One region of the Mesorhizobium sp. M1423 genome, then DNA from elsewhere that is predicted to be linked to it. Evidence: riboswitches for the same ligand, from Rfam matches in the RefSeq annotation. Region 1 holds a riboswitch; each other region holds the start of a gene.

Region 1 (7,598 bases):
GGCATGCCATCCCGGCCACCATGGACCAGGAGGAGGCGGCACGCGAATTCGAACAATACGATCTTCTGTCCGCCGCCGTCGTCGACGAGAACGAGCGGCTGGTCGGCGTGCTGACCATCGACGACGTCGTCGACGTCATCCAGCAGGAGGCCGAGGAAGATCTGCTGCGCATGGGCGGCGTCGGCGACGAAGAACTCTCGGACAGCATCCTTTCGACTTCGCGCTCGCGTGTGCCGTGGCTGCTGGTCAACCTTTTGACGGCCTTCCTCGCGGCTTCGGTGATCGGCCTGTTCGACCGCACCATCGAGCATATCGTGGCGTTGGCGGTGCTGATGCCGATCGTCGCCGGCATGGGCGGCAATGCCGGCTCGCAGACCATGACCGTCACGGTGCGGGCGCTGGCGACGAGGGACCTCGACATCTACAATGCCGGCCGCATCATCCGCCGCGAAATCGGGGTGGGCTTCATCAACGGCATCATCTTCGCCATCCTGATCGGCATCGTCGCGGCTGCCTGGTTCCACGATCGCAATCTCGGCGGCATCATCGCGGCGGCGATGATCATCAACATGTTCGTGGCGGCTCTGGCGGGCATCCTGATCCCGCTGCTGCTCGACCGCTTCAAGATCGATCCGGCTGTGGCTTCGGCGGTTTTCGTCACTACGGTCACCGATGTCGTCGGTTTCTTTGCCTTTCTCGGGCTTGCCACATGGTGGTTCGGCGTAGGCTGAACGGCACCTCAATTGACTTTTACGTAAATGCCGTGCGAGGCTTTGGAAGGTGCCTTGTCCGCCGATTCTGGTACGCGCCTGGATGCCGGCGGCGCCGGCCAGTTGGAACTCGCGGCGTGGCCGGGGCATTGGAGTGGCGATGCGGGAATATTATTCGATCACGGAGCTGACCCGCGAATTCGACGTGTCGACGCGGACGTTGCGCTTCTACGAGGACGAAGGGCTGGTGCAGCCGGTAAGGCGCGGCCGCACCCGGCTGTTCCGTCCGTCGGACCGGCATCTCATCCGCCAGATCATGCGCGGCAAGAGGCTCGGCTTCTCGATCAACGAGATCCGCGAAATCATCCAGATGTACAGGGAGCCGCCCGGCGAGGTCGGCCAACTCAAGCTGATGATCAAGCGCATCGAGGAAAAGCGCGAGGATCTTCGCCAGAAACGCCGCGACCTCGAGGAGACCCTGGCCGAGCTCGACCAGGCCGAGGAATCCTGCGTCGAGCGGCTGGTTGAACTCGGCGTCACCACGTAAGCGCGGTGTCAGCCCCGGCTCAAATCCAGCGCCGCACCCTTTTGGCGTAGTCCCGGTACTTCTTGCCGAATTTGGCCGTCAGCACCTTCTCCTCGCTCTCGATCGTCAGCTTCTGCGTCAGGAACGCCGCGATGACCGCCAGCGGCAGGAACCAGGCGATCCCCGAGACAAAGGCGAGGCTGACCAGTAGCAATGTGTTGGCGAGGTAGATCGGGTTGCGGCTGACGGCGAAGGGTCCGGTGGTCACCAGATGGTCCGGCACGCCGTTCGGGTTGAGCGTCGTTTTGGCGCGGATCATGATGCGGATCGCGGTGAACCAGAGCGCGGCGACCGCCAACAGCCCCACAAGCCCGGCGGCGAACAGGATGTCGCCGAGAAGATCGCCGATCCACGGCAGTGGATAGAGAAACCGTAGCGCGACGCTGACGATGATGGCGGCGATATAGATCAGCGGCGGCCATGGGATGTGCCCCAGCTTCGGCTGCCCAGGATTTTGCTGCACGGGTTTCGGGTGACTGTCGCTCATTGCTGTCCTCCCTCGATTAGCGCGTTCTCGGTTCCGCCGCCTCGGTTTGGGCGGTACAGGTGCCGGCGAGCTCGCCAATATGCGCCTTCCACTCCGGGGACTGGTCGTTGCTGTAGAGCCGGTCAAGCGAGGCTTCGCCCTGGAGAGTGTCCAGCATGCAGGCACAATAGCTGGAGCAGAACTCGGTGTCGCGCGCCTGCTCGCAGGATATTTGGCAGGATTTCAGAAAGTTCACCTCCCTGCTTTCGACCCGCGCCGGCATGAATTGCGAAAACAGCCAGACCGAGCCGATCAGCAGCGGCTGATGGATCAGATAAAAGGCAAGGCTGTGCCGGCCGATGAAGACCAGCGGGTTTGCCCAGCGGCCTGGCGTCATGGCCGACAGCCGGGTCAGCACGCCGGAGGTGGCGGCGAGTTTGGTAACCGCGATGCCGGCAAGCACGGCGCCGAACCAGGGCAGCAGCGGAACATAGTCGTTGGAGTGCGGATTGGTCGCCGATAGACCGACCCACCACAAAGCCGGATGATCGAAGGCCTCGGATCTGAGGTAGAAGGGCGCCGCGATGACAAACGCCGCGACAAGCAGCGTCAGCAGCGCCGGCAGCCGCAGGAACGCCAGGCCGAGCAGGCTGGCGAGCGCGATCTCGTGCAATATGCCGAAAAAAATGAAGCCGTCGGGCGTGGCGATTCGGGTGACCAGCGATATTGCGAGAGCCGCCCCGGCAACCATGGCGAAGCGCTTCCAGAAGCCTGTCCAGCGGATTTTCTTGCCATGGGCGAGATAGAGGCTGACGCCGACCAGGAACAGGAAGCTCGAGGCGATGCAGCGCGCGTAGATTTTCCACCAGCCGAAGGCGGTGAGGCCGGGATCGGTGTAGCCGAAAAATTCGAGATCCCAGGTGAAATGATAGCTCGCCATGGCAAGCAAAGCGATGCCGCGTGCGATGTCGATGGCGGCGATGCGCTTCGCCTTCGGTTGATCCTGAACGGCGGTGGTCGGCGTGGCGATGCTCATCGGTCTCGCTGTCTTGGTTCAGCCCCGGCAAGACGACTATCACGGTTGCCACCGTCAAAAGAAGCAGTCCTCGCGTCGCGTTGGCGCGGGTCAGCATTAGAACTCGCTTTAGGCCAGAGCCGGAAAGCCTTTGGCCGGCTTCGCTTTTTGCCGTGAAGGCGTCGGTTTCCTGTTACCCGGCCAGGAATCGCCGCGGCAGATTTGTGCTCCAAACCCTGCTTTGGGCGATTCTGCTTCGGGGAAAGCAATGGCTACCCATGTGCGCCATCCTATCTGGCTTGCGGCCTTGCGGCCGGCGGATGCACGCACCTTCGCCTCGCTTTATGCGGTCGAATCGTTCGCGCGCGCCACCGTCTCCAGCGTCATCCCGATCCAGGCCTATGAGATCCTGCACAACGAGCAGATCGTCTCGATCCTCTACACGGTCGTGGCAATGCTCGGCCTCTCGGCGACGCTGTTCATGCCGATGCTGATCCGGCGCTTTGCCCGGCGCTGGGTCTATACCGCCGGTGCCTGCCTGCTGGCCGTCGGCTCGCTGTTCTTCGTCACTCATACGCTTGCCGGCCAAACGGTCGGCATGCTCTGCCGCGTCATCGGCGCCAGCGCGCTGGCGATCACGCTCAACCTCTACATCATGGACCATATCCGCAAGACCGATTTCATGCAGGCCGAGTCGCTGCGCATGGCGTGGTCGATGCTTGCCTGGACCGCCGGGCCGACGCTCGGCATTTTCCTCTACACGCGTTTCGGCATCTATGCCGCGCATGGCGCGGTGGCCGTCTTCGCCATGGCCCTGCTGGCGCTGTTCTGGACTTACCGGCTTGGCGACAACCCGTCGATCCGCCCGGGCAAGACCCGGCCGGTCAATCCGCTGGCCAATATCGGCCGCTTCGTCGCGCAGCCAAGGCTGAGGCTGGCCTGGCTGATCGCCTTCGGCCGTTCCTGCTTCTGGACGACGTTCTTTGTCTATGGGCCGCTGTTCATGGTGATCACCGGCGAGGGCGCGCTCGCCGGTGGCCTCTTGGTTTCGGCCGGCAATGCGCTTTTGTTCATGGCCATCTTTTGGGGCAGGGCGGGAAAGCGTTTCGGCGGCCGGCGCACCATGACGTTTGCCTATTTCGCCATGTCGGCGACGCTGCTGGCGGCCGGCGCCGTCGGCGAGGCCGCGCCGCTCGTCACCGGCGCGTTGCTGCTTTGCGGTGCCTTCTTCACCATCGCGCTCGATGCGCTGGGCTCGACCGCATTCATGCGCTCGGTGCGCTCGTATGAGCGGGCACAGATGGCGGCGGTCTACCGCACCTATCTCGACTTTTCCGAGCTGACGCCGCCGCTGGTCTATTCGGTGGTGCTGGCGTTCTTTGGCCTGGGCGCGGTTTTCGCGACGCTCGGTGTTCTGGCCGCCGCCTGCGGTTTCGTCACCTGGCGCTATCTGCCCAAATCGCTTTGATGTTCAATTGCCGCATGCCGCTCGCGCACCCAGTTGTGGAAGCGGTGCAAGTCATATTCCTCGGGCATCAGCACGCCGGCCTTGTGGCGCATCGAGCGCAAGCCCTTCTGGTTGACCTCGCAGATATCAGCGTCTTCCTCAAGCACCTGGGTACCGAAGGCGACGATGTTGTCGATATCCGCTGTCGGATCGGCGAGCGCTTCGGGCGAAAAAAGCCATTCGGCGGTGAGTTCGGTCTGCTCCGGCCCAAGCGGCACCAGCCGCATGGTCCTGACATAGTCGACATGGCCGACGACGAACATCGACGGCAGGCTGGTGGCATAGGTCTGCCCGGCAGCACGCTCGGCCGGCGTCAGGCTCGAAAAGACCGAGCCGTGGACGCGCCCGTCGCGCGACCAGGTTTCGGCCCCGGCCCGCAAGCCGCCGGCAAATTCCGGCGCGTCATTGTCGGCGTGGCGCGCCCATTCGGGGTCGTCGTGCCGGCCCATCAGGCCGCGGCCATAGATCGGCACCAGCCGCGACAGGTCCTTGTGGACGCCGGGGCAGTGCAGGCACTCGTTGAAGTTGTCCCAAAATATCTTCCAGTTGCAGTTCATAACCTTGCGCAGCACATGGCCGCTCAGCAGCGTTTCCAGCGGCCAGTTGGCGAGGTTGCCTGATGCCGGATCGAAGGATGTTTCAGCCGAACCGGCAGCGTCTTCCGCGAGGTTGACGAAAACGAAACCGCTCCACACCGACAGTGCTACGCGGTAGAGCGGATGATCGGCCTTGTCGAAACCATCCGGCAGCGATTTCGATGGCACGCGCACCAGATCGCCGCGCAGCGAATAGGACCAGGCGTGGTAGGGGCAGGTGATGAGCCGCGCCTTCAGCCGTCCTTCGCTCTGCTGGCAAAGCTGCGAGCCGCGATGCCGGCAGGTGTTGTGGAAGGCGCGCAATTCGCCGGTCTCGTCGCGCAGCACGACGATCTCCTGCGTGCCTATGCGAAACGTCCTGAATGCCAGCGGCTGGGCAAGGTCGGCCTCGCGGCAGACCAGCAGCCAGTTGCGATACCAGATGGCCTCGAGATCGCGCTGATAGCCTGCGATGTCCCAATAGGCCGATGACGGCAGCGTCGACTCGGCCCGCGTCAGGCCGTTATAGGGACCGCGCTCATTCGGGCTGGGTTGCATGCCGGCTTCCTCCCCATCCGCCAGCCGACACCCGGCTGTGAGAATTGTCAATTGCGGCGCCGGCCGGCGGGCTTGGCGAGGCGGCGCATTCGCCACACGATCCGGCGGAATTTGGTTTGCCGGGCGCGGCGATTCTGCCTATAGTCGCTGATGTCGTCGGTTCCGTTTGGAACCAAGAGGGAATGCGGTGCGGGCGAAATTCTTGCCCAATGCCGTGGCTGCCCCCGCAACTGTGTGCGGTAGTCCTCTCCATATGCCACTGAAGATGTTCTTCGGGAAGGTGGGGAAGGGCGCTGATCCGCGAGCCAGGAGACCTGCCGGCGACAGGAAACTGACTTCTATGCCCTCGGGTGGAGGGCGAAAGGACAAGACATGAATACCGCTTCCGTCTCGCTCGGCGCTTCCGTCTCCTCGCAGTCGCGTTTCATGCAGCTGGCGCTTGCTGCATTCCTCGGCATTTTCGTCATGGGCTTTGTCGGCTTCTCGCACATCGATGCGGTCCACAATGCCGCGCACGACTATCGCCATTCGATGGGCTTTCCCTGCCACTGACAAGGGGCTGACATCATGACAATGTTTCGCAACGTCGTGTTCATCGCGGCGATCGCAGGGCTCGTGGCCGGCGTCGTTCTCGCCTGCATGCAGGCCTATGCCACGGTGCCGCTGATCCTGAAGGCGGAAGTCTACGAACAGGCCGGCGGCGGCCATGACCATGCCGCCGCACCTGCGGCACCGGCCGCCACGGGCACGATGGCTATGAGCAGCGCCGCGCCGGCACCGGCTGAAGCAATGGCTCCGGCTGAGGACGAAGGCTGGGCGCCGGCCGACGGTTTCGAACGCTTTGCCTTCAGCGTCGTTGCCAATATCGTCACCGGCATCGGCTTCGCACTGATCCTGGTTGCGGTTTCGGAATTCGCCGGCGGCATCGGCAATTGGCGCCAGGGCCTGTTCTGGGGGCTTGCCGGCTTTGCCGTGTTCACGCTGGCGCCCGGCCTCGGCCTGCCGCCGGAACTGCCAGCGATGCCGGCGGCCGACCTTGTCCAACGCCAGATCTGGTGGTGGGCAACGGTGGTGGCGACCGCGGCCGGTCTCGGCCTGCTTGCGTTCCGCAGATCGCTGCCGCTGGCGGTCCTTGCGGTGGCGTTGATGGTGGCGCCGCATATTGTCGGCGCGCCGCAGCCCGACAGCTTCGAGACGACAATCCCGGAAGGCCTGCATCATCAGTTCGTGGTGGCGGTGACGCTGACCAATCTGGTGTTCTGGCTGGTGCTCGGCGCGGTCGTCGGCGTGGTGCGCGGCCGCTTCACCGGCACGGCGACCAGCCTGCGCGACAGCTTTGCCTGACCGCGCTGCCGGGGCGCTGACCCTGATCATCGGCGGTGCGCGCTCCGGCAAGAGCGTGCATGCCGAGAGGCTGGTGAGTGCCTGTCCGGCGCCATGGAGCTATATCGCGACGGCGCAAGCCTATGACGAGGAGATGCGCGAACGGATCGCGCTGCACCGCTCGCGCCGCAGCGCCGGCTGGACGACCATCGAGGCGCCGCTCGACCTTGCCGGCGCGATCGAGGCACTGCCTGACGGCCAGCCGGTGCTGATCGATTGCCTGACGCTGTGGCTGACCAACCATATGCTGGCCGAACATGATGTCGAGGCCGAATGCCGAAGGCTGGCAGATGTGCTGTCGCGGCCGCGTGGACCCTGGTTCGTGGTGTCCAACGAGGTCGGCCAGGGCATCGTGCCGGAGAATGCGCTGGCAAGACGGTTTCGCGACGCGGCCGGCCGGTTGAACCAGGACGTTGCCGCCGTCGCTGACACCGTGCTTTTGATGGTGGCGGGGCTGCCGCTCAGGGTGAAATGACATGGCTGATACCGACCACATCGATCCCAAGGACGAGGAACGCCACCGCGCGAAGATGGCCAAGCGCAAGGCGGTGCAGGACGCCGAGGTTGCAGCCAAGACGGTCGAGAAAGGGCTGTTGATCGTCAACACCGGTCCGGGCAAGGGCAAGACCACGGCCGCCTTCGGGCTGGCGCTCAGAATGCTCGGCTACGGCAAGCGCGTCGGCGTCGTCCAGTTCATCAAAGGCAAATGGCACACCGGCGAGAAGGATGCTTTTGCCTGCTTCGGCGACCGCGTCGTCTGGCACGCCATGGGCGAGGGCTTTACCTGGGAAACGCAGG
Region 2 (7,598 bases), on a different contig from region 1:
CCCGCTCGGAAAAGGGCTCGGTCATCGTGCGCGGCGACGAGACCGTGACCATCAATGCGACCAGGATCCGCGAGCTGGTCGACACCACCGGCGCCGGCGACCTCTACGCCGCCGGCTTCCTCTACGGCTACACGCAAGGCCGCAGCCTCAAGGATTGCGGCGATCTCGGCTCGCTGGCAGCCGGGCTGGTCATCCAGCAGATCGGCCCAAGGCCACGCCAGAATTTGCGCAGAGAGGCGGAGCAGGCGGGATTGCTGTAGGTGGCGAGCCAAGAACCAGCTGCCCACCCTCCTTAATCCAGCCCGAGCCTTTTCTTCAGTTCCGCATTCTCCTTGCGGAGACGATCGGCAAGCAGGCTCTTTAGCCGCTTGTTTTCTTCCTCGAGCGCGACGAGATCCTTCAGCCCGTCACTGTCCGCCGCCGGCGCCGCCGCCTTCTTCCAAAGATAATATGTCTGTTCCGAGATGCCGGCTTGCTTCACCGCGCTCTTGAGAGTAGCGCCGCCGCCGATCGAGGTCTCGATCTGCGCCAGCTTCTGGGCACGATCCTTCGCGGAGTAGCTCTTTCGGCCTGTTCGCGCTGACGGCGGTGCTTCAGTGGTCGCGGATATCGGCTTGGCGCCCTCCTTGCGGGCAGGCGCGCTCGCCTCAGCTTCTGGCTTCCTCGACCGCCGCGCTCTCGTCTTCGGTTTTGGCGTTTCCGCTTTGTCTGCCGGTTCGCTATGAACTACTGCTGACTCGGTTTCCAGGGGATTGGCCATGAAATGCTCCACTCGAGGTTTGTGCAAAGGTTCAGCATCAAGGGCCACTACAGTAGAGTCAACAAGCTGACGATTTAACGGCTCGACTTCGTTTGTTGTTTCGGCCATCGCCGCGGCGATGTCGAAATTGCCCCAGATGGAACGTGCGGATTTTTCATAATTGCGCTTTTGTTTGACTTCCACGGTGAATGGTCGCGTCTGCCGCCTCATAGTTCCTTCCTGAATAGGAGAATGAAGTCGCCGCTCGAATTTTTGGCGCTTCCTGCTTAGCGCGGAGCATTATCGTATAGCCGCTCAACGGGCAAGTGATGCCGGTCTTCGATGGCTGACCCATCTGGGGAGATTTGAGCGGCTTCGCGCGTCCTGCGCATGCCTGTAAGGCCGCCAAGTTTTCTGGGTTAGCAGGCGCGCACTGTGGCAGCTTGGCTTGTACGGCGAGGCCATGGTTGAGTGAGGCGAAACAAATCCAGCCCCGCGGTCAATCCCGAGGCTTCCCACAATGGCGAAGAGAACATCTTCACTCGTTCCTTTTGAGCACAAGACCTTCCGTTCGCTATGGTCGGCTGCACTCATTTCGAACCTTGGCACCCTAGTGGAAGGTGCGGCGGCAGCTTGGCTGATGACGAGCATCGCAGCAGTAATTTTTGATCGCCCATTCGTGCTGTGTACCAGCCCTGTGTCTTGCGCAAGTGGTCACGAACGGCTGCCGGAGCCTCGAAGACGCCCTAAAAACACATGTTGCGATTTTTGAACACGCTTGACGTGTTAGATTAATTCATCCACAATGCGTGTGTTGAACACGCGAGGTGAGTTATGAACATGAAAGAGCTTAGGGTTCGACTGGGCATGACTCAAAAAGATTTGGCAGAGCAGATGGCAACGACGCAACAGACTGTGGCCCGTTGGGAAACAGGCAAAACGCAGTTGAACGTCGAGCAGATCAAGGACCTTTGTCTCACGTTGAAATGCACGGTCGAGGAGCTGCTGGGCTGGAAGATTGATGTCGAGGAGTGGCGCACGAGCCCGTTTGCAATTGCCGATGCCGAAACGCGATACGGCACGCTCAGAATCAAGACGACTCTTGGCAGCCGCCAATATCCTATCGATGAAAAGGCGCGTGAATCGATTTTACGTCAGTTGAAGGAACTTCATAATCTGCGTAGAAATAACACAAGCAGGCCATGGCTGTATTGTTGGAGCCTTGACAACAAAATACTCTTGATAAATCCGCAATATGTCCGCACCATTGAGCTTATCGGTGACGATGTAGAGGAGATGCCAGAGTATTATCATCCAGAAATCTATCGGGCTTTGGATGACTGGGATAAGGGTGAGGTTTCAGGAAAGCTGAAGAAAGAATGCGATGCCATCATCGCAGAGATGGGTGATCAGGAAGCCGTGCGCATGGCCTCCTATGTTCGCGTCACATATGACGACGGAGAAGATGAGTGGAACTTCTTGGATGAGGAAACCGCTACGACTTTCTTCGGATTGGAAGCTGCGACCTTTGACGTTCCCCAGTGTAGTTTCGCCGAAGTGGAGGAAGAAGGTTACTACCGAGCGCGATACGCCAACCTTGATCGCGTCGCGGTGATGGAGGTTCCAAGCGACCGTTATCACAGATTGACCGCGCCCGAGGAAGCTTAGAACCATCCACGAAGGGCGCATGTTACATCTCGACCTTGCGTGGTGCGTTTTCAGTACGAGATGACGTTAAGCGTAGGTAGTGGCAGGTAAGAGTGCTCGACCAGAAGCTCAACTGCCTCCTCAATATCGCTGCCGATGTGCCGCAGGACACGTCCACGGGAGCGTGGATAGGCGTGAAGTTCCTGCACTCCACGGTCCGCTCTCCCATCGCCGGTGTGTGCCCGACGCCATCTTGTGGACGAGGTTGGCCGCCTGCACCCGGTTGTATTCCGGCTTGCGGTCCGCCTGGGCGGTCCGCCGCGATGGCTATCTCCATGTCAATCGGCGCCGAACTTTGACTGCCCGCTGCTTTTGATGAATTTGGCGAGGTCCCGCGCATAATCACTCTTGGTCTTCTCCTTGAGGCCCTGTGTCGCGAACTTGTGGTCCAGCAGGGCAAACAGGTCCAAGTCCCCTTCCGCCTGTGGCGCTGGCTTGCCCTCACCGCCCTCGGTTTCCCAATTGGGGACCGCTTCTGCGCGCTGCACCGTGGCGATTGTCCGCCCAAGACGCATCACAAGATCGAACGCCAAACCGTGCGCGTGCACGACGATTTGCCGCTCAGGCCTCATTTGGACAGGACTTGAGCTGGCCCGGTGGTTTGAGCCGGGTTACCTTGAGCCGGTGGGCTGCGAACAAGCAGTTCGAGACATTGGCCTCGATCACTTCGCAACACGCCGCTGCGCCTGGCCTCGGTGTGCTCCCCCCGAAATCGTTGTGTCATATCACCGAGGGCATCACGGCCAACAGCTTCCACATGGGCAACAGCCTCGCCATTGAGCCGAATATGGTCGCGAGCAGATCACCAACGAAGCGGTCGGAACCTCGGAGCCGAAGTTCGACGCCGAGGTGGTTCGCATGATGCGCTAAGCAGCACCACGGCGCTTGCCGGTATGTTTGCTGCCGGCAGCCGACGAACTCCTATCCTCCTGGACAAGGGCGCCGTGCGTCATTGCTTTGATTTACCGGCCGCTCAAGGCTTCCACAGTTTTCGCTTTCGAGGCGACCTTTGGAACATGCCAACGGAAATTTAACATAACGACATAAACATTTCTTTATGCGGCGTTGACAAAGAAGCGAACTGCTGTAATTGTCTCCCGCGTCGTGGTTCTCCGTACGGCGCTGCCGCAGCGGAGCTAAGAGGGAAGCCGGTGCGATGCCGGCGCTGCCCCCGCAACTGTTAGCGGCGAGCCAACCCCACTCATGTCACTGAGGCGAATAGCCTTGGGAAGACGGGTAGAGGCTATGACCCCGCGAGCCAGGAGACCTGCCACGGCGAATTACGTCCACGGGCGGGGTGTCTCGGTGGCCGCTGCAGCCTGGCGTTCGTGCCGGCCTGCTAGCGCCTTCCTTGTCACCGACGCCCCAACCATCGGGGTCTGGCATGAGTGTCTCTCAGCAAATTCCTGTAGCAACGCTCGGCGTGCCCCGCTTCGGTCGTCGGCGAGAACTGAAATTCGCGCTTGAAAGCTACTGGTCCGGAAAATCGTCCGCTGCCGACCTTCTCACGACCGCGAAGGCGCTCCGTGCCGCTAGCTGGGAGGAGCAGCACGATCGCGGCGTGTCGAAAATCCCGTCGAACGACTTCTCGCTCTACGACCATGTGCTCGACACCGCAGCCATGGTCGGCGCCGTTCCATCCCGTTACGGCTGGAATAGCGGCGAGGTTCCACTTGACATCTACTTCGCAATGGCGCGGGGCAACCAGGGTCAGACGGAGGATTGTCGACACGCTGGTCACCAGCAGGCGGCTCATCGGTCTGATGTAACCGCGATGGAAATGACCAAGTGGTTTGACACCAACTATCACTACATTGTGCCGGAACTCAACGATGATCAGACGTTCGCCCTCTCGTCGACGAAACCGGTCGATTACTTCATCGAGGCTAAAGCTCTCGGCGTTCACACACGCCCAGTCATCCTTGGACCGATCACCTTCCTCAAGCTGGCGAAATCGCCTGCCGAAGGATTCGATCCCATCGCGCTCCTGCCGCGGCTGCTGCCCGTCTACGAGCAACTCCTGCAGAGGCTGAAGCTGTCTGGAGCCGACTGGGTGCAGATCGATGAGCCAGCGCTTGTCCTCGATCTGAACCCGAATGAACGAGCTGCGTTCGAATTCGCCTATGGCCAGCTGTCAAAAGCCGCGCCCGAGCTGAAGATCATGCTGGCTACCTATTTCGGGCCGCTGGGAGACAATCTCGAAACCGCGGTTTCTCTGCCCCTGGCCGGGCTGCATATTGATCTCGTGCGCGCTCCCGAGCAGCTGGAAACGGTGGGTCGGCTCGCACCGAAGGATCTGGTGCTCTCGCTTGGCTTGATCGATGGCCGCAACGTCTGGCGTGCGAACCTGCCCGCCATTCTCGACCGCATCAAACCGATCGTCGCCGGCTGGCCCTTGGACCGCGTCGAGATCGCGCCTTCTTGCTCGATGCTGCATGTGCCGATCGACCTCCGCATGGAGACGGAACTCGACGCGGACATCAGGTCGTGGCTCGCCTTCGCGGCCCAGAAGACCGACGAGTTGGTGTTGCTTGCCCGGGCCCTGTCCCAAGGCAGGGATGCGGTGGCAGGCGCGTTGAAAGCGTCTGCCGAGGCTGCCGCCACTCGCGTGACATCCACGAAGATCCATGACCCGCTGGTTGAGGGGCGGATCGCCAGCATTGACGACAGCATGAAGCGACGAGAGAGCGCTTTTGCCGAGCGCTCCAGAGTCCAGGCCGGCACGCTCGGGCTGCCGCCGTTCCCGACGACGACCATCGGGTCCTTCCCGCAGACGCCGCAGGTACGCAGGGCGCGGGCCGCTCATGCGAAGGACCAGCTGAGCTATGTCGACTACGAGACCTTCCTGAAGAAGGAGATCGAGGCTGCAATTCGCTGGCAGGAAGAGATCGGGCTGGACGTGCTGGTGCACGGTGAGTTCGAACGAAACGACATGGTACAGCATTTCGGCGAGCAGCTGTCCGGCTTCGCCTTCACCCAGCATGCCTGGGTGCAGAGCTATGGGTCGCGTTACGTGCGCCCCCCCATCATCTTCGGCGACGTATCGAGGCCCAATCCGATGACGCTGCGCTGGTGGCAGTTCGCCCAGTCGCTTACGGAAAACCCTGTGAAGGGAATGCTCACAGGCCCAGTGACCATTCTCAACTGGTCATTTGTTCGCGACGACGTACCCCGCTCCGAAGCATGCCGCCAGATCGCGCTCGCCATCCGCGACGAAGTGACGGATCTCGAATGGTCCGGCGCAAGGATGATCCAGATCGATGAGGCCGCGTTTCGCGAAGGATTGCCACTGCGCCAGTCTGATTGGAACGACTATCTCGACTGGGCTGTCGAATGCTTCCGGATCGCTTCAACGGGTGTAAAGGACGCGACTCAAATCCATACCCACATGTGCTATTCGGAGTTCAACGAGATCATCGACGCGATCGCTGAAATGGATGCGGATGTCATTTCGATTGAGACGTCGCGCTCGAAAATGGAACTGCTGGACGCCTTCACGAGCTCCAAATATCCGAATGAAATCGGGCCCGGAGTCTACGACATTCACTCACCACGGGTCCCGGAAGTCGGCGAGATTTCGGATCTCGTCATGCTTGCCCGCGAGCGACTGTCCGATGCCCAACTGTGGGTAAACCCGGACTGTGGCCTCAAAACCCGCAAGTGGGAGGAGGTCCGCCCTGCCCTCATGAACATGGTTGCTGCAGCACGCGCGCTCCGGGAGAAAGTGTAGGCCGGAAGGTTTCCTGGTTGCTCACCATGTGGTGAGTTAGCGGCTGCCGCATGTGGGCCGTGAATGTGCCAAAACGCGATCACATCCTTTGAAATAAGTCACTCGAGCGAGAAAGTGCACTTTCCTTCGGCACGTGTACTAATCGCGCAGGAATAAAGGGAACCGTTTTCTCCCTGTGACGTGTCGAGTTCGAAGGGGATGTGATTGGCGTCGAGACCGCTCCGGCCATGGGTTATCAGCATGCCAAGTGCGCTGTTCTCGATCAGTTCGTAAAGGACTTCTCGGCTCGGTTCATCGAAATGCGCGGGTACATACATGACAGGTTCCTTCACTGGCCGCCGGGTTCGCTGTTCACCGGTTGACATCCGATGGCAAGCGTTCCAACGCGGCGGCGATCTGGCGCTTCGCTGCTGAGGGCAGAGGCAGGATGGGACGCGGGGGGTCGGCACGGCAAATGTCGAGCAATTCGGCAAGTGCATAGACGACGCGAAGGCTCGAGAACTCCTTGAAGAGGCTCCAGAGCGGCGCAAGCGCGGCATCGATCCGTCGCGCTTCGGCCGCATCGCCCTGCTGCGCCGCTGTGACGATCTTTGTGCAGACCTCGGGCAGGATGCCCGCGAGGACGCTGTACCATGTGTCAGCGCCAGCGATCATGGCCTCTGCAGCGTTCCAGTCGCCGCTGTAGCCGATCGAGAACCCTTCCGGCACAGTGCGCCTCTGGTCGGCCAGATGGCTCTTGATCGCATCGCCCTTTTCTGTCGGATTCTTGATAGCGACGATCCCCCGCACCTTTGCCAGGCGGCTGACGAGTGCTGGGGTGAAACGGAAATGCGTCGTTCCTGGATTGTCGTAGATGACGATCGGAAGGCCACTTTCGCGCGCCACCGTGGAGAAATGTTCGAACACCTCGTCATCAGTGAGCGGGGTGTAAGAGGCGGCGGCAAGCAACCCCGCGGCAGCCCCAAGGGCCTTACCGTCCTGCGCGAGCCTCACTGCTTCGTCGGTGCGCAGCGCGCCCACACCCACCACGACCGGCATTTGTCCCCCGGTTTCGTCCAAGGTCTCGGCGAGCGCCCGTCGCCGTTCCTCGCGCGTCAGATACATGTATGTGCCGGTGCTGCCGAGAAGACCGATGGAATCGACCTGAGCGGCGCAAAGCCTGGCAATCAGCTTGCGCAGAGCAACGGTATCGACGCGGCCGTCCCGATCGGTCGGCGTGATGGGAAACGCGGAAAGGCCGCTCAGGAATGCCATGGCAAGGCTCCGGGTTTGTACGCGAGCGCAGGACTGGCCGGACCACAGGTCATCACAGGGCGTCCAGAGCCCGCCGCAGGTCGGCGATTAGGTCATCGGCGTCTTCAAGACCCACCGAGAGACGCATGAGGTCCTCGCCGACTCCATCGGCCAGATGCGCATCCTTGC
Region 3 (7,598 bases), on a different contig from region 1:
TCGTGGATCAAAAAGCCCAATCTGTCGATGCCGTCGGAAACCATGAGCGACATATATAATAAGCGTGCTCATAATTCAAGGAGCCGGATTGTGCCAGAGGGTGGCAAATGTGCATGGCAGTCACATCATGAGCGATTGCGAATGAGCATCGTGACCACGAAGAAAGCGCCGACCGAACTGGTGATGATGCCGATCGGCAGTTCCTGCGGCGGCAACAGCGTGCGCGCGAGAAGGTCGCTTGCCAGCAACAGCACCGCTCCGAAGAGGGCGCAGCTTGCAATCAGGCGCAGATGAAGCGGGCCGGCCAGGGTCCTGGACAGATGTGGGATCATCAAGCCAACGAAACCTATGACGCCTGCGACCGAGACAAGGATCGCCGTCGAGAAAGCGGCGACGAGAAATGTCATCCTGCGCATCCGCGCAACCGGGACGCCGAGGCTTTCAGCGGCATTCTCGCCGGCCAGGAAAGCGTCGAGCCGGCGGTGGTTCCAAAGTCCATAAACAAGGATGGTGCCTGCGCCCAGAGCAGCCAGCTCGATATTGTCCCAACGGGCCAGCCCGAGCCCGCCCATCGTCCAGAACAACACCGAGTGAGCGGCGCGCTGGTCTCCGGCAAAGACGAGATAGTTAGTCAAGGCGGTGAACATGAACGAGACGGCAAGCCCGGCGAGGATCAGCCGTTCGGGGCCTTGCCCCCTCACCCGCGAAACCAGCAAAAGCACGATGCCGGCGGCCAATACGCCGCCCGTGAAGGCCGCGACCGGCAACGTCCAGATACCGAAATGGTCGCCAAAAATGGTGATGACGGAAACCGCGCCGGCCGCGGCTCCGGACGACAGGCCGAACAAGAACGGATCTGCGAGGTCGTTGCGCGTTACCGTCTGCAGCAGCGCGCCGATGACGCCCAGCCCGGCGCCGACACAGATGGCCATAATCGTGCGCGGTAGCCTAAGATCGAGGACGATCTTGGCAATCGGGATCTTGCCGGCCGGACCGGACACGATGTCTCCGTCCAGCCCGGCGGCATGTCCGAGCGCAGCAATCACGTCGCTCAACGCGATGACCGTCGATCCATAGGCAATCGACAGCAGAGCAAGAGCGGCAATCGCTGCTGCTCCTGCTGTCATCGCCAATTCGAACGCTCTCTGGCGCAAGCTCAGAAAGCTTCCGGGTGCATCGCCCTGGCGATCTTGCCGATCGCCTCGATGTTGGCAGGCCCAGGCGTCAGTTCGGCATAGCGCAGCGCAATGAAGTGCTCATTTTTGACCGCCTCAGTCTCCTTCATCGCCGGATGAGCTTTCAGGAAATCGAGCAGTTTTCTGTAGCCGCCGTCCTGGTAGTCGAGCAGGATAAGAAATTGCGGATTGCGGGCCGCCACCGTCTCCCAATCCCTATTGCCCCAGCTCGTCGGCATGTCGGCCATGATGTTGTCGCCGCCCGCTGCGGCGATCATGGCGCTGGGGATCGCGAACTTGCCTGATGTGAAGGGTTTGTCTTCGCCGGAGTCGTAAAGAAACACACGCGTTCCCGTGCGGTCGCCGATCTTTGCCGTGATATCGGCGAGCTGCGCCTTCCAGTCCGAAACAAGCTTTCCCGCCTCCGCCTCCTTGCCAAAAATCTTGCCCAGCTTTTCGACATCACCATAGAGCAGGTCCATCGAGGCGGCGGGGCGGTTCTGGTCGAGATGGACGCAACTTTCCGTCAGCACCAGCGTCTTGATACCGTGCGGGGCCAGCGTATCGGGCGTCACCTCGCCGCCAGGCTTCATGCCGTAATACCAGCCGGCGAAGAAGAAATCGGGCTCGACGGCGACGAGGTTTTCGAGGGTCGGGTATTTCGGCGCGAGTTCCGGGATCGCGCCCTGCTCGGCCTTGAATTCCGGACCGACCTTATACCATCCGGTGATGCCGGTCAGGCCGACGATCGATGGTTGCAGCCCCAGCGCGAAGGCCATCTCCGCCATGTTCAGATCTTGGATGACGGCGCGCTTCGGCGCGGCGTCGAACGTCAGCGGCGTGCCGCAGCTATCAACGGTTACCGGGAAAGCGAAGGCGGTCTGGGCAAGTAGGAGGGAGGCAAAAGACAGTACGAGGCGTTTCACGGATGTTGCTCCTTGGTCAAATCGGGATGTGAAGAGGCGCGGTTCGGAACGTCGAAGACCGTGAGTTCGCGGTCTTCGGTGGGATGGCGCAGCCAAAGCACGTCAACGCCGAAAATCTCGCGGATCAACTTCTTGGTCAGCGCCTCGCGCGGACTGGCAAGTGCCTGCAGGCGGGCCTCGTTCATCACCGCGACCCTGGTGGCAAATGGCGTGACAAGCGACAGATCATGAAGCACCGCCACGACGGTCATGCCAAACTGCGATACGAGTTCGAGAAGGTCGCTGCGGGCGCGCGGATCGAGATGATTGGTCGGTTCATCGAGGAACAGGATTTTGGGCTCCTGGGCGATGGCGCGCGCCAACTGGGCGCGTTGCCGCTCGCCACCGGATAGCGAGCCGATCGTGCGGCCGAGCAGCGGCAGCAGGCCGGTTCTGCGAAGTGCTTCAATGACGATGTCGCGTTGCTCGCTCCTCCGTCGCAAGCCGGCATGCGGGACGCGCCCAAGCTCGACGTAGTCGATCACGGCAAGCCGCGGATCAGGCTGGTCGGTCTGGCCAACGACCGCCATGTGCAGTGCCCGCTCGGCGGCCGAAAACCTCTCCAGCCGGCGTCCGGAAAATCTCACATCTCCCGCGCTTGGCCGCAGCGTACCGCATAGCATGCGCAGCAGCGTCGTCTTGCCGGCGCCGTTGGGGCCGATGATGGCGAGGCGGTCGCCCGGCGCTATCGAAAGGCTCACCGCGCTGACCAGGCACCGGCCATTCGTCGTCGCGCTCAGTTCACACGCTTCAAGAAGAGGCTGGGAGGCGTCCAACTTACCGTCACTTTCTCAATGGCGACGGAAGGAAGCTGGACGGACCGGCCGACAAGACCGATGTCCACGTCTCCTCCCGGCACACCCCGTCCGGTCCACTCATGCTGATGGCAGGTCTCCTGGCTCGCGGGTCTTTGCGCCATCCTGCCTTCCCAGCCTTGCCGGTCAGTGGCACTTCGGATTTTTGCTAACCGCTTACAGTTGCGGGGGCAGCCACGGCCTCGATCCGAAGATCTCACCGTGTTCCCTTTTCACCCCTTGCCTTTCGACTCGGGGACCATCAGTCAGCCACCCTAGTTTTCCGCCAATCACAGCGCAATAAGTCTTGTCAGAAGGAGCCATATAGACCTCGTGATGTAATAACGTTACATTTAAAAGGACGTTTGCCCGCTTCCTGTCAAGCCTTTTCGCGCGACGCCTGCGACTTGCCGACGACCGTCGCTCTCGATTTGCGCAGTGCGCAATTTCGATCAAACTGCCTCCGCCAGGAAGCGGCACCATAATCTTGCCAATATAAGACATGGCCAATGTAAAGACTGGGCCAATGTAAAGACTGGGCCAATGCGGAGACTGGGCCAATGCGAGGTGCCAAATGAATCCGACCGAGAAGGCGCTGTGGTTCGTCGAAAGCCATCTGCCCGAAGCAGTCTCGCTGGACGATGTCGCCAAGATCAGCGGGGTGTCGCGCTTTCATGTGACGCGGGCTTTCGGCGCGGCTACCGGCCGTTCGGTGATGAGCTACGTCCGTTCTCGCCGACTGACCGAAGCGGCGCGCAAGCTTGGCGCCGGCGCACCCGACATCCTCTCGGTCGCGCTCGACGCCGGCTATGCCTCGCATGAGGCCTTCACCCGCGCCTTCCGCGACCAGTTCGGCACCACGCCGGAACTGGTGCGCGCACAAGGCTCGCTCGACAACCTCGATCTTGTGGAGCCGATCCTGATGGACCAGTCCTTTCTCGCCACTCTCGAACCGCCGCGTTTTGAGACCAGCCGGCCGTTTCTCATCGCCGGTCTCGGCGAGCGCTACAGCTGCGAAACCAGCGCCGGCATCCCGATGCAGTGGCAGCGGTTCGGCCCCTATATTGGCAACATTCCTGGCGAGATCGGCGACGTCGCCTATGGCGTCTGCGTCAACGGCGACGACGCCGGCAATTTCGACTACATCGCTGGCGTCGAAGTGTCCGATTTTTCGGACCTGCCGAGGGAGTTTTGGCGTGTGCGCGTGCCGGCGCAGAAATACGCCGTGTTCGCCCATCGTGACCATATCTCGACCATCCGCCGCACGGTCACCACGATCTGGAACAAATGGCTGCCAGCCTCTGGGCACGAGATCGCCGATGCGCCGGAATTCGAGCGCTACGGCCCCGAATTTGATCCGCGCAGCGGCAATGGCGGGCTGGAAATCTGGATACCGGTCAAAGGGTGAGGCACGGCAGGCCGGCGCCGAAGCGCCGGAAGCGCTGCTACAACTCCAAATTCCAGTTCTGGCCGACCAGATCCTTGCCGAAGGAATGGTGGCGCTCCTCGTTGGTCAATTTAAAGCCCGCAGCCTCATAGATGTGGCGGGCGGCGGCGAGCACGTCGTTGGTCCACAGCGTCAGTGTCCTGTAACCCGTGGCGCGGCAAAAGCCGATACATTCCTCGACCAGCCGCTTGCCGATGCCGAGACCTCGCGCCGAGGGCTCGACGTAGAGCAGGCGCAATTTCGCCACCGCGTCCGACTGGCGCACGACGAAGACGGAGCCGACGACCTCGCCTTCCCGCTCGGCGATCCAGCTGCGTTCCCATTTCGGATCGAAGGATTTGACGAAGGCACCGAGGATTTCGGCGACCAGCGCTTCATAGGTTTCGTCCCAGCCATATTCCTGCGCGTAGAGCAGGCCCTGGCGATGAATAATCCAGCCGATGTCGCCGACTTGCAGAGGCCGCAGCATATAGGGAATTTTGGGCTCGGCGCTTCCGCCCAGCAAACGCTGCACCGTCTGCATGGCTTTGACCAGCCTGTCCTGTTCGGCATCCGAAAGCCGGTCGAGCAAAGCCGCGACCTGGTCGTGCGAGCCCTGGTTCAGCGGTGCGAAGGCCTGCCGCCCGGCCTTGGTCAGCGCGATCGACGAGCGCCGCGCATCCGCCTCGATCGTGGCACGCTCGACCAGATCACGCTCCTCGAACTTCTTCAGCAGCCGGCTGAGATAACCGGCATCGAGGCCGAGATCGCGCCCAAGATCGGTGGCGGTCAGGCCATCGCGATGCGCCAGCTCATAGAGCACCCGCGCCTCGGTCAGCGAGAAGGTGCTTTTCAGCAGCCCTTCGTCGAGCAGCCCGATCTGGCGGGTATAAGAGCGGTTGAAGGCCCGCACCGCGTCGATCCGCTCCTTGCCTGGGTGATGATGAATGGTCATGGCATCCTCCTCCGGGCAAGATCAGCGATTTAGTTGACTTGGTCAAGTATCTGTTTGAAGCATCCGTTTGAAGCAATTGTCCTGATGATGCTCACCGGGCGCCTTGACTCGCGCGAGTTGCCAGACTATTTCAGCGCCACGTTAGCACTCCCCCAAGATGAGTGCTAACCATGTCCGGCGCCGCCGGACGGAGGAACTGTTCTCACCATTCTCATCGAGGAATAAAAAATGGCAAAGTCGAAGTTCCGCCCGCTTCATGACCGCGTGGTCGTTCGTCGGGTCGAATCCGAATCCAAGACCGCGGGCGGGATCATCATTCCCGACACGGCGAAGGAAAAGCCGCAGGAAGGCGAGATCATCGCCGTCGGTTCCGGCGCCCGTGACGAAGCCGGCAAGCTCGTCCCGCTGGACGTCAAGGCCGGCGACCGTATCCTGTTCGGCAAGTGGTCGGGCACCGAAGTCAAGCTCAATGGCGAAGACCTTCTGATCATGAAGGAAGCCGACATTATGGGCATCATCGGCTGAATATCGGCCTCACCCTCATTTAAATCTTCGGGCTCAATCCAAGCCCCTGCCAGGAGCTAAAAATGGCTGCCAAAGACGTAAAATTCTCCCGCGACGCTCGTGAGCGCATGCTGCGCGGCGTCAACATCCTCGCCGACGCGGTGAAGGTCACGCTCGGCCCCAAGGGCCGCAACGTCGTCATCGACAAGTCGTTCGGCGCACCGCGCATTACCAAGGACGGCGTCACCGTCGCCAAGGAAATCGAGCTTGAAGACAAGTTCGAGAACATGGGCGCGCAGATGGTCCGCGAAGTTGCTTCGAAGACCAACGACATCGCCGGCGACGGCACCACGACCGCGACCGTTCTGGCACAGTCGATCGTCCAGGAAGGCCACAAGGCGGTTGCCGCCGGCATGAACCCGATGGACCTCAAGCGCGGCATCGACCTCGCCGTCGCCGACGTCGTCGCGACGCTGATCAAGAACGCCAAGAAGATCAAGACCTCGGAAGAGGTTGCCCAGGTCGGCACCATCGCCGGCAATGGCGACGTTTCGGTCGGCTCGATGATCGCGGAAGCGATGCAGAAGGTCGGCAATGAGGGCGTCATCACCGTCGAGGAAGCCAAGACCGCCGAGACCGAGCTCGAAGTCGTCGAAGGCATGCAGTTCGACCGCGGTTATCTCTCGCCCTACTTCGTCACCAACGCCGAGAAGATGGTTGCGGATCTGGAAGACGCCTACATTCTTCTCCACGAGAAGAAGCTCTCCAACCTGCAGGCCATGCTGCCGATCCTCGAGGCTGTCGTGCAGACCTCGAAGCCGCTGGTCATCATTTCGGAAGACGTCGAGGGCGAGGCCCTGGCCACGCTCGTCGTCAACAAGCTGCGTGGCGGCCTGAAGATCGCCGCCGTCAAGGCGCCTGGCTTCGGTGATCGCCGCAAGGCCATGCTGGAAGACATCGCTATCCTCACCGGTGGCCAGGTCATCTCCGAAGACCTCGGCATCAAGCTCGAGAATGTCGGCCTGAACATGCTCGGCCGCGCCAAGAAGGTGTCGATCTCCAAGGAGAACACCACCATCGTCGACGGCGCCGGCAAGAAGGCCGAGATCCAGGGCCGCGTCGCCCAGATCAAGCAGCAGATCGAGGAGACCACCTCGGACTACGACAAGGAGAAGCTGCAGGAACGTCTCGCCAAGCTGGCGGGCGGCGTTGCCGTCATCCGCGTCGGCGGTGCGACCGAAGTGGAAGTCAAGGAAAAGAAGGACCGCGTCGATGACGCCCTCAACGCGACCCGTGCGGCCGTCGAAGAAGGCATCGTTCCCGGCGGCGGCGTCGCACTGCTGCGCGCTTCGCTGAGCATCAAGGCAACCGGCGCCAACTCCGACCAGACCGCCGGCATCAGCATCGTGCGTCGCGCGCTGCAGGCTCCGGCCCGTCAGATCGCGGCCAACGCCGGTGCGGAAGCATCGATCGTTGCCGGCAAGATCCTTGAGAACAAGGGCGCGACCTTCGGCTACAACGCCCAGACCGGCGAATATGGCGACATGATCGCCATGGGTATCGTCGATCCGGTCAAGGTTGTGCGCACGGCTCTGCAGGACGCGGCCTCGGTCGCCGGCCTGCTGGTCACCACCGAAGCCATGATTGCGGAGGCTCCGAAGAAGGAGTCGGCTGGCGGCGGCATGCCTGGCGGCATGGGCGGCGGCGGCATGGGCGGCATGGGCGGTATGGATTTCTAATCCAACCCATCAGCCTTCATGTACGGAAAGGGCGGCCGAG
Region 4 (7,598 bases), on a different contig from region 1:
CGAGCCTTCGATCAGCCGCAAATCCTCGTCGTGGCTCTCGCCCGGTAGGAGCGCCAGCTTAATACCGCGATTTCGCGCGACAACGGCAAGCTGGTCGCAGCCGTAGCGCCACCAGTCGTAACCGCCGAGGATGCGGACCAGGACGACCTTGGCGTGGCGGGCGACGCTGTCGATCCAGAGGTCGACGGACATCGGGTGGCGCAGGTCGCGCAAGGCGGCGAGCCGCATCGACGGCAGGCGGTCCGCATCTGCCTTCCACGCCGCCGCCAGCCCGGCGAGGTCGCTGTCGGTGAAGGACAGCGCCACGACATCCGCAGGCGTTTGCCTGAGATCGACAGGCTCGGCGAGATCGTCGAGCGAGGCGGATGTGGTGGTGAGGATGTGCATCGCGGCTCGTACCTGGGATCAGCCGGCGAGGATACGCTCGATCGCCGGGCGGTTCAGCCCTTTCAGGCCGATGACGACGAGGCGCGAGCGGCGATCGTCTTCAGCGGTCCAGGCGCGGTCGTAATAGTGGTTGACGCGCGGACCGACGGCCTGCAGCAAGAGCCGCATCGGCTTGCCGCCGACGTCGACGAAACCCTTGACGCGCAATACGTTTTCTTCCTCCGCCGCCGTGGCGACGCGTTGTGCCAGCTCGTCCGGGTCGGACACCGACGCAATGTCGATGACGAACGAGTCAAAGTCGTCATGTTCGTGGTCGAGCTCGTCGTCGTGATGGGTCTTGCGGTTCTCGATGTCGTCCTCGACGGTGAGACCAAGGCCGAGCAGCACCGACGGATCGACCTTGCCTTGCGAGGTCGGCACGATCCTCACCGCCCGCGCAACATGCTTGCCGATGACGGCATTGGCGCGCGCCGCGCCGGCTGCGTCCAGCAGGTCGCTCTTCGACAGGATGATCAGGTCGGCACAAGCGAGCTGGTCTTCGAACACCTCCTCGACAGGATCGTCATGGTCGAGCGTCTCGTCCTGCGCGCGCTGCGCCTGCAGGGCGTCCATGTCGTTGGCAACGCGGCCATCAGCCAGCGCCGGCCCGTCGACGACGGCGATGACGCCATCGACCGTGACGCGGCTTTTCACCGACGGCCACTGGAAGGCCTGGACCAGCGGCTTGGGCAGGGCCAGCCCGGACGTCTCGATCAGGATGTGGTCGACCTTCGGCGTCAGCGACAGGATCTGGTCGAGCGCGGGGACAAAGTCGTCGGCGACAGTGCAGCAGATGCAGCCATTGGCCAGCTCGACGATGTTTTCCTCGGGGCAAGTGTCGATGCCGCAGCCCTTCAGGATCTCGCCGTCGATGCCGATATCGCCGAACTCGTTGACGATGATGGCCAGGCGCTTGCCTTTGGCGTTTTCGAGCAAATGGCGGATCAGCGTCGTCTTGCCGGCGCCGAGAAAGCCGGTGACGACGGTGCAGGGGACGCGCGAAACGTTGGCGGCCGAATCTGGGGAAGTCATATCAAGTCCTTCAAAAGGTCGAGGGGAGGGATGCGGGCAACCAAGCCGCGCTTCAGGCAATCGGGACGGCCGCGCCACGGAATGAGGCCGTCCGTCGAAGTAGCGAACAGCTTTGCCCCCGTCACCAGATCGGTGCCGCTGGTCGTGGTCAGGTCGCCGAAGACATAGCTCCAGCAGCCGTCGCGCAGCATCGCGGCGCTGAGCCGGCGCTTGCAATTGCCGAGGCATTCGACGGTGCGGATTTTAATGTTTTCGCTGGAAGCGGCGCGGCGCGTGTCCTCGGCGAGCAGTTCGCCGGCGCGGGGATGAGCGTCCGAACCGGTCTCGTCACGGCAGGACGAGCAGACGATGACGGTGACGCCGGCCGGGGAATCACCATGGCCGGACAATAAATCCGCTGTCTCAGCCGGAAAACTGCTGTCGCGTTCCAAATCAGGCTCCTTGCCCGGAAAACCCGCCAGGCGATCGGATTCTTATGTCCTAGACGGCAGGTCTCCTGGCTCGCGGGTCATCGCCTGGGTGCCGCCTTCCCGGGAATATCCCAGTGGTTTTCGGCCTTGGCTCGTCGCTTACAGTTGCGGGGACAGCCGCGGATTTGAAATCGAGATTTCGCACCGCATTCCCTCTTGGCCCTTGCCGTTGCGGGCAGGGGACCGTCTGGAACGGATTTAGGCTTGTGGAGGCAGTCGTGTCAACGCACGTCTATGACGCGGCGATATCTGCGAGCGGCTGGCCGAGGTCGCCGGCAGCCGTCACCTCGATGCGCTCGAGCCCGAGCCAACCCTGCATCTGCTTCAATTCCTCGAAAAGGGCGGCGGCAGTTTGCGGCGGGGCGCCGGGCTCCGAATAGGCGGCATGGACGCGCAATACGCCGGCCGGGCGGTCGGCCCTGAGGTCGACGCGCCCGACGATGCTGTCGCCGAGCAGGAACGGCAGCACATAATAGCCATACTGGCGCTTTTCGGCCGGCGTGTAGATCTCGATGCGGTAGTGGAAGTCGAACAACCGCTCGGTGCGCGACCGCTCGAAGACGACGGGATCGAACGGCGCAAGCAAGGCGCGCGCCTCGATCCTGCGCGGCAAACGGGCGTCCTTGTGGAGATAGGCTGTTTTGCTCCAGCCTTCGACGCTCACCGGCAACAGGTCGCCAGCCTCGACCAGTTCCTCGATGCGGCCCTTGATGTCGGCGGGCGAGAGGCGGAAATAGTCGCGCAGATCGCCCGCCGTGGCGACGCCATGGGCGCGGGCGGAGATGCGCAGCAGTTCGCGGTGGGCGTCCGCGGGGGACGGAACTGGCAAAGCGAGTACCGTTGGCGGCAGCACGCGCTCCGGCAGATCGTAGAACCGCTCGAAACCACGCCGGTGCGCCGTGGTGATGCGGCCCGCCCAGAACAGCCATTCGAAGGCATGCTTGGCATGGCTCCAGCCCCACCAGCCGCCCGAGCCCTTCTGGCCTTCGAAAGCCGACGCCGCGATCGGGCCTCGTTCAGCGACCTCGCGATAGATGTCCTCAATGTAGGCGGCGTGCTCGCGGCCCCATTTTGCCAGTCCGCTGTACATTTCCTCGCCGCGCTCGGCCCGCTGCATGCGCCAGCGCATCAGCGGATAGGTCTCGACGGGTAGGAACGAGGCTTCATGCGCCCAATATTCGAAGACCATGCGCTTGCGTGTCACCGCGGCGTCGTCGAGCAGCGCCAGCTTGTAGGGGCCAAGCCGCGAATAGAGCGGCATATAATGGGCGCGAACCACGGCGCTGACGGAATCGATCTGCAGCAGGCCGGTACGGGCAAGCACCCGGGCCAGATGCCGGCGGTCAGGCGTGCCGCTGGGGCGCGGGTCATTGAATCCCTGTGCCGCAAGCGCAATGCGACGGGCCAGGGCAAGCGAGATTTTTTCCTTCATGAAGGCGGTATCCGGACGATGTTAGACAGAGAAAATGACCTGCGATTCCGCCCCATGCTAGCAAGGTTTTGGCGGCATCTATGTCAGGAGAGAAAAGTGGAGTGAAAAGTGAAGGAAATCAAACAGGAGCGGATCGGACCAGTTTTCCCGGATATGCCGTCCAGCACCGCGATTTGAACAAGGTTTGACTTGCTTCGCCGAAAGCGCTGCGCTAACCCTCGCCGCGTTGCAGCATAGAGCCCCCTTAAAACGGTTCAGTGGTTAATCTGTCACGCTTCCGCAAGTGGGTCCGGTGCTGTAATCAGAGTGGATTGGCCGCCAACGGAAAACTGCAGCATGAACGCACTTTTAGGTTCGTACCTGCCCATCGTCCTGTTCATCGGCGTGGCGCTGGTCGTCGGCCTGGCGCTGCTCGCCGCACCGTTCCTGGTGGCTTACCGCAACCCCGATCCGGAAAAGCTTTCCGCCTATGAGTGCGGCTTCAACTCGTTCGACGACGCCCGCATGAAGTTCGACATCCGCTTCTACCTGGTGTCGATCCTGTTCATCATCTTCGATCTGGAGGTGGCCTTCCTGTTTCCTTGGGCAGTGTCGTTCAGTCAGATCGGCATGCTCGGTTTCTGGTCGATGATGGTGTTTTTGGCGGTGCTGACCATCGGCTTTGCCTATGAATGGAAAAAAGGAGCGCTGGAATGGGATTGAACGACAGTTCCGGCACGCTCGTCGCGCCGAAGCCCAAGGGCCTCATCGACCCCAACACCGGCAGACCGGTGGGGGAGGATGATCCGTTCTTCCTGGAGATCAACAACGAACTCGCCGACAAGGGTTTTCTCGTCACTTCGACCGAGGCGCTGATCACCTGGGCGCGCAGCGGCTCGTTGATGTTCATGACCTTTGGCCTCGCCTGCTGCGCCGTCGAGATGATCCACACCTCGATGCCACGCTACGACAGCGAGCGTTTCGGTGTCGCGCCGCGCGCGTCTCCGCGCCAGTCCGACATCATGATCGTCGCCGGCACGCTGACCAACAAGATGGCGCCGGCGCTGCGCAAGGTCTACGACCAGATGCCGGAGCCGCGCTACGTCATCTCGATGGGCTCCTGTGCCAATGGCGGCGGCTATTATCATTATTCCTATTCGGTGGTGCGCGGCTGCGACCGCATCGTGCCGGTCGACATCTACGTGCCCGGCTGCCCACCGAGCGCTGAAGCGCTGCTCTACGGCATCCTTCTGCTGCAGAAGAAGATCCGCCGCACCGGCACGATCGAACGGTGAGCGGCATGACCCAGGCGTTGAATGACCTCTCGACCTATCTTGGCGAGAAGCTGACCGGCCGGATCGGCGAAGCGGTGCTCGCCTATGGCGAACTCACTATCTCGGTCGAGCCGCGCGACCTGATCGAGGTGGTGACCTTCCTGCGCGACGACCCGAAATGCCAGTTCATTTCGATCATCGACGTTTGCGGCGCAGATTATCCGTCGCGGGCAAAGCGCTTCGACGTGGTCTATCACCTGCTGTCGCCGAGGCAGAATATCCGCATCCGCATCAAGGTCCAGGCCGACGAAGAGACGCTGGTGCCGTCGATCACCGGCATATATCCCGGCGCGGACTGGTTCGAGCGCGAGACCTACGACCTCTATGGCGTGCTGTTTTCGGGCCATCCCGATCTGCGCCGGATCCTGACCGACTACGGCTTCGAGGGCCATCCGCTGCGCAAGGACTTTCCGCTGACCGGCTTCGTCGAGGTGCGCTACGACGACGAAGCCAAGCGCGTCATCTACGAGCCGGTCGAGCTCAAGCAGGAATTCCGCAATTTCGATTTTCTGTCTCCGTGGGAAGGTACGGATTACGTGCTTCCGGGAGATGAGAAGGCAAAGCAGTAAATGGCTGAAACCTCCGTTCGCAACTTCAATATCAATTTCGGCCCGCAACACCCTGCTGCGCATGGCGTTTTGCGCCTTGTGCTGGAGCTTGACGGAGAAGTCGTCGATCGCGTCGATCCGCATATCGGGCTTTTGCATCGCGGCACGGAAAAGCTGATCGAGCACAAGACTTATCTGCAGGCCGTGCCCTATCTCGACCGGCTCGACTATTGCGCGCCGATGAACCAGGAGCATGCCTTTGCGCTCGCCGCCGAGCGGCTGCTCGGTATCGAGGTGCCGAAGCGCGGGCAGCTTATTCGAGTTCTCTACTCCGAGATCGGCCGCATTATGTCGCACATCCTCAATGTGACGACGCAGGCGATGGATGTCGGCGCGCTGACGCCGCCGCTCTGGGGTTTTGTCGAGCGCGAAAAGCTGATGGTGTTCTATGAGCGCGCCTCGGGCTCGCGCATGCACGCGGCCTATTTCCGGCCGGGCGGCGTCCACCAGGACCTGCCGCAGAAGCTGATCGAGGACATCGGCAAGTGGATCGACCCGTTCCTGAAGTCGGTCGACGACCTCGACGCGCTTTTGACCGGCAACCGCATCTTCAAGCAGCGCAATGTCGACATCGCTACCGTCTCCCTGGCCGACGCTTGGGCCTGGGGCTTTTCCGGCGTCATGGTGCGCGGCTCGGGTGCGCCGTGGGATCTGCGCAAATCGCAGCCCTACGAATGCTATGCCGAGCTGGACTTCGACATTCCGATCGGCAAGAACGGCGACTGCTTCGACCGTTATCTGGTGCGTATGGAAGAGATGCGGCAGTCGGCGAAAATCATGCGCCAGTGCGTCGACCTGTTGCTCGGTAAGGAGGGCAGCGGGCCGGTGTCTAACCTCGACGGCAAGGTGGTGCCGCCGAAGCGCGCGGCGATGAAGCGCTCGATGGAAGCGCTGATCCATCACTTCAAGCTCTACACCGAAGGCTACCGCGTTCCGGCCGGCGAGGTCTATGCCGCGGTCGAGGCGCCGAAGGGCGAGTTCGGTGTCTATCTCGTCTCCGACGGCACCAACAAGCCCTACCGCTGCAAGCTGCGCGCCCCCGGCTTTGCGCATCTGCAAGCGATGGACTTTTTGTGCCGCGGCCACATGTTGGCCGACGTCACCGCCGTTCTCGGCTCCCTCGACATCGTGTTTGGTGAGGTCGATCGGTGAATCGCATTCTGAGCCTCACGTTAATCGTCATTGCTGTCGCAATGCACCCTGCATATGCAATCGAGTGCGGAGCGTCTATCGATGCTTCCGATCTTGTGAAGCAGCACTTCAAGCTGAGCTACGTCACGCTTGGCATGCAAGAAAGTGCGACAGCGGAATCCGCCGATGTCGATGCTTTCTATTTCAAGAGAGATACATGCGAGTGTAGCGTCGCAGCGCCGGATGGCGCGAGTTTCTCTAAGGCGGAGGTATCGGCAGCCGCTTCCGGCAAAACAGGGTTCGCGCGGCTTGTTGCTCGCTTGGCTGGTAAATCCGGCGTTTGCCCGCCTGTCATGACAAATTCGCCGACTTTCCAATGTTTCGACGGTACGGCGAAACTTTGTAAGGAGGCCGCGGCAAGATGACGAACCTATACGTCTTTGGTGAGGTCGATCGCTAAATGTCAGTCCGCCGTCTCGCAGAAGCCAGCCTCCAGCCAGCCTCCTTCGCCTTCAACCGGGCGAATGCGGCAGCGGCGAAGCAGTGGATCAAGAAATATCCCAAAGGGCGCGAGCAGTCCGCGATCATCCCCTTGCTCATGCTGGCGCAGGAGCAGGAAGGCTGGGTGACCAAGGCGGCGATCGAGGCGATCTCCGACATGCTCGGCATGCCCTATATTCGTGGGCTCGAAGTCGCCACCTTCTACACGCAATACCAGCTCAATCCAGTCGGCACTCGCGCCCACATCCAGGTCTGCGGCACCACGCCCTGCATGCTGCGCGGCTCGGAATCGCTGATGGATGTGTGCCGCTCGAAGATCCATCACGACCAGTTCCACACCAACGACAAGGGCACGCTGTCGTGGGAGGAGGTCGAATGCCTCGGCGCCTGCGTCAACGCACCGATGGTTATGGTCTTCAAGGACACATACGAGGATTTGACGCCGGAGCGGCTTGCCGAGATCATCGACCTCTATGACGCCGGCAAGGGTGCTTCGGTGACGCCAGGACCGCAAAACGGCCGCGTCACCTCAGAGCCGGCCAGTGGCCTGACGACCCTCAAGAGTGAAAAGGCGATCCTCAAGGTAACCCGCGACCGGGAAACCAAGGCGGCGACCAAGGCCGCCAAGGAAGCGGCGCCGGCGGCTGCCGCCGCAGCACCCGCGGCGCCGGCCCCGCCAGCCGCT

What was found. Region 1 has a riboswitch for cobalamin ahead of NKG95_RS33220 (CbtB domain-containing protein). Riboswitches for the same ligand answer to the same signal wherever they lie in the genome.
Region 2: it holds a riboswitch for cobalamin, as region 1 does, so the genes downstream of both, metE (5-methyltetrahydropteroyltriglutamate--homocysteine S-methyltransferase) here and NKG95_RS33220 (CbtB domain-containing protein) in region 1, are expected to answer to the same signal.
Region 3: it holds a riboswitch for cobalamin, as region 1 does, so the genes downstream of both, NKG95_RS25890 (ABC transporter ATP-binding protein) here and NKG95_RS33220 (CbtB domain-containing protein) in region 1, are expected to answer to the same signal.
Region 4: it holds a riboswitch for cobalamin, as region 1 does, so the genes downstream of both, NKG95_RS03135 (DUF1636 family protein) here and NKG95_RS33220 (CbtB domain-containing protein) in region 1, are expected to answer to the same signal.

The regions. Positions count from the first base shown of each region.
Region 1 is NZ_JAMYKU010000052.1:451-8,048, reverse strand. Features, by position in the region: gene mgtE (magnesium transporter) at 1-731, shown strand, start outside; gene NKG95_RS33245 (MerR family transcriptional regulator) at 871-1,257, shown strand; gene NKG95_RS33240 (methyltransferase family protein) at 1,277-1,783, opposite strand; gene NKG95_RS33235 (heparan-alpha-glucosaminide N-acetyltransferase) at 1,800-2,798, opposite strand; gene NKG95_RS33230 (MFS transporter) at 3,046-4,245, shown strand; gene NKG95_RS33225 (aromatic ring-hydroxylating oxygenase subunit alpha) at 4,224-5,417, opposite strand; cobalamin riboswitch at 5,558-5,753, shown strand; gene NKG95_RS33220 (CbtB domain-containing protein) at 5,790-5,969, shown strand; gene NKG95_RS33215 (CbtA family protein) at 5,985-6,761, shown strand; gene cobU (bifunctional adenosylcobinamide kinase/adenosylcobinamide-phosphate guanylyltransferase) at 6,754-7,275, shown strand; gene cobO (cob(I)yrinic acid a,c-diamide adenosyltransferase) at 7,277-7,598, shown strand, end outside.
Region 2 is NZ_JAMYKU010000019.1:69,294-76,891, forward strand. Features, by position in the region: gene NKG95_RS22655 (adenosine kinase) at 1-260, shown strand, start outside; gene NKG95_RS22660 (transposase) at 293-970, opposite strand; gene NKG95_RS22665 (MFS transporter) at 1,260-1,511, shown strand; gene NKG95_RS22670 (helix-turn-helix transcriptional regulator) at 1,574-2,407, shown strand; gene NKG95_RS22675 (hypothetical protein) at 2,725-2,979, opposite strand; cobalamin riboswitch at 3,535-3,735, shown strand; gene metE (5-methyltetrahydropteroyltriglutamate--homocysteine S-methyltransferase) at 3,831-6,176, shown strand; gene NKG95_RS22685 (FMN-binding negative transcriptional regulator) at 6,275-6,493, opposite strand; gene NKG95_RS22690 (dihydrodipicolinate synthase family protein) at 6,528-7,430, opposite strand; gene NKG95_RS22695 (trans-sulfuration enzyme family protein) at 7,483-7,598, opposite strand, start outside.
Region 3 is NZ_JAMYKU010000024.1:87,950-95,547, reverse strand. Features, by position in the region: gene NKG95_RS25905 (MarR family winged helix-turn-helix transcriptional regulator) at 1-44, opposite strand, end outside; gene NKG95_RS25900 (FecCD family ABC transporter permease) at 126-1,127, opposite strand; gene NKG95_RS25895 (ABC transporter substrate-binding protein) at 1,157-2,101, opposite strand; gene NKG95_RS25890 (ABC transporter ATP-binding protein) at 2,098-2,916, opposite strand; cobalamin riboswitch at 3,009-3,213, opposite strand; gene NKG95_RS25885 (GyrI-like domain-containing protein) at 3,509-4,342, shown strand; gene NKG95_RS25880 (bifunctional helix-turn-helix transcriptional regulator/GNAT family N-acetyltransferase) at 4,380-5,315, opposite strand; gene groES (co-chaperone GroES) at 5,544-5,840, shown strand; gene groL (chaperonin GroEL) at 5,903-7,558, shown strand.
Region 4 is NZ_JAMYKU010000002.1:57,228-64,825, reverse strand. Features, by position in the region: gene NKG95_RS03145 (cobaltochelatase subunit CobN) at 1-387, opposite strand, end outside; gene cobW (cobalamin biosynthesis protein CobW) at 406-1,458, opposite strand; gene NKG95_RS03135 (DUF1636 family protein) at 1,455-1,889, opposite strand; cobalamin riboswitch at 1,928-2,131, opposite strand; gene NKG95_RS03130 (winged helix-turn-helix domain-containing protein) at 2,161-3,360, opposite strand; gene NKG95_RS03125 (NADH-quinone oxidoreductase subunit A) at 3,697-4,062, shown strand; gene NKG95_RS03120 (NuoB/complex I 20 kDa subunit family protein) at 4,053-4,634, shown strand; gene NKG95_RS03115 (NADH-quinone oxidoreductase subunit C) at 4,640-5,242, shown strand; gene NKG95_RS03110 (NADH-quinone oxidoreductase subunit D) at 5,243-6,433, shown strand; gene NKG95_RS03105 (hypothetical protein) at 6,430-6,837, shown strand; gene nuoE (NADH-quinone oxidoreductase subunit NuoE) at 6,873-7,598, shown strand, end outside.